Regions from separate parts of the Microbacterium sp. SCN 69-37 genome, predicted to be linked through region 1. Evidence: predicted binding sites of a transcription regulator. Region 1 holds the regulator's gene; the other holds the start of a gene.
The links. Region 1 encodes HrcA, which represses chaperone genes, less so after heat shock. Its sites were predicted from a motif close to TTNGCACTCGNNNNNNNCGAGTGCNAA; they were not measured.
Positions count from the first base shown of each region.

Region 2: the regulator HrcA is predicted to act here: its motif matches at 930-956, upstream of ABS64_RS13115 (Hsp20/alpha crystallin family protein).

Region 1 covers NZ_MEEL01000038.1:21,902-24,083, reverse strand. The annotation lists gene hemW (radical SAM family heme chaperone HemW) at 1-853, shown strand, start outside; gene hrcA (heat-inducible transcriptional repressor HrcA) at 912-1,949, shown strand; gene dnaJ (molecular chaperone DnaJ) at 2,002-2,182, shown strand, end outside.
Region 2 covers NZ_MEEL01000048.1:8,422-10,603, reverse strand. The annotation lists gene ABS64_RS13120 (DUF2804 domain-containing protein) at 1-276, opposite strand, end outside; gene ABS64_RS13115 (Hsp20/alpha crystallin family protein) at 402-857, opposite strand; gene ABS64_RS13110 (hypothetical protein) at 1,198-2,145, shown strand.

The sequences.
Region 1 (2,182 bases):
CGAGGTCACCGTCGAGGCCAACCCCGACACGGTGACCGTCGCAATGGCACACGAGCTGGCAGAGGCCGGCGTGACCCGCATGTCGATCGGCATGCAGTCGGCCGTGCCCCACGTGCTCGCCGCACTCGAGCGCACCCACGATCCGGCCGGCGTGCAGACGGCCGTCGACGCCGGGCGCTCGGCCGGCCTCGATGTGAGCGTCGATCTGATCTACGGCGCGCCGGGGGAGTCGTTGGACGACTGGCGTCGTTCGGTCGAGGCGGCCGTGGCGCTCGCACCCGACCACATCTCCGCGTACGCGCTCATCATCGAAGAGGGCACGAAGCTCGAGCGCCAGATCCGCCGCGGAGAGGTCGCCGCGCCGGATGACGACCTCCAGGCCGACATGTACGAGCTGGCCGACGAGGCGTTCGCATCGAGCGGGTTCGGCTGGTACGAGGTGTCGAACTGGGCGACGGACACCGCCCACCGCTCTCGCCACAACCTCGCATACTGGCGCGGCACGGATTGGTGGGGCTACGGGCCGGGGGCGCACAGTCATGTCGACGGGCTGCGATGGTGGAACGTCAAGCACCCCGCGGCATACGCACAGCGCCTCGCCGCCGGCACCTCTCCTGCGGCTGCTCGCGAGCGCCCGGATGCCGCTGCGCGGCGACTCGAGGACGTCCTGCTGCGCTCGCGCATCGCGGAGGGCATCGCGGTGTCCGAGCTGACCGGAGAGGGTCGTCACGCGATCGCGGCACTCATCGCCGACGGGCTCATCGACGGGTCCTCCGCCGTGCGCGGCCGCGTCGTCCTCACCCGCCGCGGCCGCCTGCTGGCGGATGCCGTGGTGCGCGCCCTCACCGCCTGACCGCGCGATCGCGGTAATATTGGCACTCGACGACCCTGAGTGCCAACAAGGAGGAGCGATGGTCTCGGAACGCGGCCTGCAGGTCCTCCGCGCGATCGTGCAGGACTACGTCGACACCCATGAGCCCGTCGGCAGCAAGGCGATCGTCGAACGTCACCAGTTCGGCGTGTCCGCGGCGACCATCCGCAACGATATGGCGCTCCTGGAGGACGAGGAGCTCATCGCCGCGCCGCACACGTCCTCCGGACGCGTACCCACCGACAAGGGCTACCGCGTGTTCGTCGACCATCTCGCCGACCTGCGGCCGTTGTCCACGGCGCAGCGCTCGGCGATCTCGTCGTTCCTCAGCGATCCGGGCGATCTCGACGAGCTCCTGATGCGCACCGTGCGCGCCCTCACGCAGCTCACCGGACAGGTCGCCATCGTGCAGTATCCGTCGTTCGCGCGCGCGAACGTCACGCACGTCGAGTTCGTCCATCTGGGCGGCCCGCGCGTGGTGGTCATCGTCGTCACCGACACCGGGCGAGTCTCCCAGCGCGTGGCCTTCCTGGCCGAGGAGCTCACCGAGGATGCCGCCCGACAGGTCAAGACCGCGATCGCGCGGCTGGTCACGGGCAAGCCCGTCGGCGAGGCCGCGGCCGCCATCGAGGCTCTCTCGGCATCCGCTGCCGACGGCACCCGCATCGACGCCGCGTTGCGCACCGCCGCGCGCATCGTGGGCGAGGAGCTCGAGGACTTCCGACAGGACCGGCTCGTGATGGCCGGAAGTGCGACCCTCGCGCGGCGCGAGGGCGACTTCCGCGGCAGCATCTACCCGCTGCTGGAGGCCATCGAGGAGCAGGTCACCCTGCTGCGTCTGATGGGCGAGATGGTCGCCGACGAGCACGGTCTCGCCGCGAGCATCGGTCGGGAGAACGAGCCTTTCGGACTGACGGAGGCCGCCGTCCTCACGAGCGAGTACGACGCAACGGGCACCCGCGCCCGCGTCGGCCTTCTCGGCCCCACCCGCATGGACTACCCCACCAACCTCGCGGCGGTCCGCGCCGTCGCGCACTATCTGAGCCGACTGCTCGACGAGGACGACACGTCCCGCTGAGCGATCCGCTCCCGAACACCGACCCGCGCCCGCAAGGGCAGGAAAGGCGATTGTGGCCGACCACTACGAAGTCCTGGGCGTATCCCGCGATGCGAGCCCCGACGAGATCAAGAAGGCGTATCGGCGTCTCGCGCGCGAACTGCACCCCGATGTCAACCCGGGAGCGGACGCGTCCGAGCGCTTCAAGCTCGTGACCCACGCCTACGACGTCCTCAGCGACCCGGAGCAGCGCC
Region 2 (2,182 bases), on a different contig from region 1:
CTTGGCGCGATCGTGGATCCACACTTCGTGCACGGCCGCATAGTCCAACGACGACACCGTGAGCGAGACGATGTGCGTGGGAGTCATGACGTTCCAGTACTCCCAGCGCTTGTTGCGTCCCCACGAGCGGACGAAACGTCCGCGCCCGATGCCACGGGTGTCGATGAGCGGCGCGCGGGCGAAGCCGATCGCCGCCGGGTTGAGTCGACCATCGGGACCGGTGAGGGCGACGGGTTCGGTGATCTCGCGCTCGCGCGCGACGGGGGGTGCGGTCATCGGCATCCTTGCTGACGTTCCGAGTGCTGGTGCTTCCGGTGGGTGCTTCGACACTAGCGCGCAGGCGCGAACCGCCCCGGTCCTCGCGGACACGGGGCGGTTGTGCGCGGGTGCGCGGACCGGCACTACTGCTCGACCGGGTGCGGCTCCTGCGCCGACTCGTGCGCCTGGATCGTGGGCGCACCGCCGTCGGCGACGACCTGGACCTTGCGCGGCTTCGCCTTCTCGCTCACGGGAATCGTGACCGTCAGCACGCCGTTGCTGTACGTCGCGGTGATGCCGTCGGTGTCGATTCCCTGACCGAGGTTCAGCTGGCGCAGGAAGCTCGCGGTCTCACGCTCGCGCGTGATCCACTTCACGCCGTCGCCCTCGCTCAGCGTGCGCTCGGCGCGGATGGTCAGCAGCTGGCCGTCCACATCGATGTCGACCGAGCCCGGGTCGATTCCCGGAAGGTCGGCGCTGAGCACGTAGTGGTCGCCGTCGCGGTAGAGGTCCATCGGCATCCGGCGGGGTCCCCGGCGCGTGTCGAAGAGGCCCGACGCGATGCGGTCGAGGTCACGGAACGGGTCATACGTGGCCATTTTTCTCTCCTTGTCCTGTGTCACTATGAGGGTCTGTCAAAGTTGAGCCTCATCGACTCAACTAGCATCAGATTAGCACTCGACACAGGAGAGTGCCAACGGTTCACGCACAGCGAACGCGAGCGATCGCTGTGCGCCGTTCACCTGGCCCTCGCGCCGGAACCCGCACTGCTGTTTCCGGCGCCGCCGCCCATTCAGCACACGGAACCCTTCCTCCCCACGTGCGGCAACAGCGCCAGTTCTCCACGAACCGGCGGACGGTGTCCACGGCATCAGGAGATGGGCCCAGCATGAGCGGATGCCGCGCCCACCCCGACCACTCCCGCCGACATTGCCGCAGGTGTTCACCGCTGCCGACGCGTCGACGGCCGGCGTCACTCGCGGGCGCCTCTCGGCTCGCGACCTCGACGCACCCTTCCGCGGAGTCCGCGTCCGGCGCGACACGGACGGCGCCGCACCGCACGACGAGGACACGCCGGACGAGATCGCCCGGCGCAACATCCTGGGTCGCGTCCGCGCCCACGCACTCGTGCTGCCGCCCCCTGCGTTCTACACCGGGACGACGGCGCTCGCGATCCACGGGCTCCCCTTCCCCGACGCGGATGCCGCGGCATCCGCCGACCTCGACGTCGCCGTTCCCGCGCCACACCGTGCGCTCCGGCGGACGGGCATCACCGCCGTGCAGATCAGCCCGATGCTCGTTCACACCACCGTCCGGGCGGGCCTTCCGGTCGCGACGCCCGCCTCCGCCTGGGCGATGCTCGCCCGCGAGCACACGGTTCGAGACCTGGTGGTGATCGGTGATGCGATCATCCGCGTGCCCCGCGACGGATGGGGGCGGCGTCGGCCCGACGCTCAACACGCCGGACTCGAGAAGCTGGCCGCGGCTGTCTCCGCAGGCCGCCGTTGCGGAATCGCGAAGCTCCGTGCCGCGCTTCCCCTGCTGCGCACCGGCAGCATGTCGCCGCTCGAGACGGACTGGCGACTGTCGCTCATCGGGACGGGCCTGCCGGAGCCCGAGCTCGACGTGGAGGTGCGCGCGCCCGACGGTCGGCTGCTCGGCATCAGCGATGGCGCGTTCGTGACGCACCGGGTCGCGGTCGAGATCGAGGGCGATCACCACCGCACCTCGCGTCGCCAGTGGGTGCGCGACCTCGAGAAGTACTCCGACTACGTGAACCTCGGCTGGGATGTTGTGCGCCTGAGCGCCGCGCACATCCGACACGATCCCTCGCGGGGAGTCGCGCTGGTCCGCGCCGCCCTCGCACGCCGAGGTTGGCACGCGTGACCGGTCGCTCGGTTGACGCTTGCACCGGTAATCACAT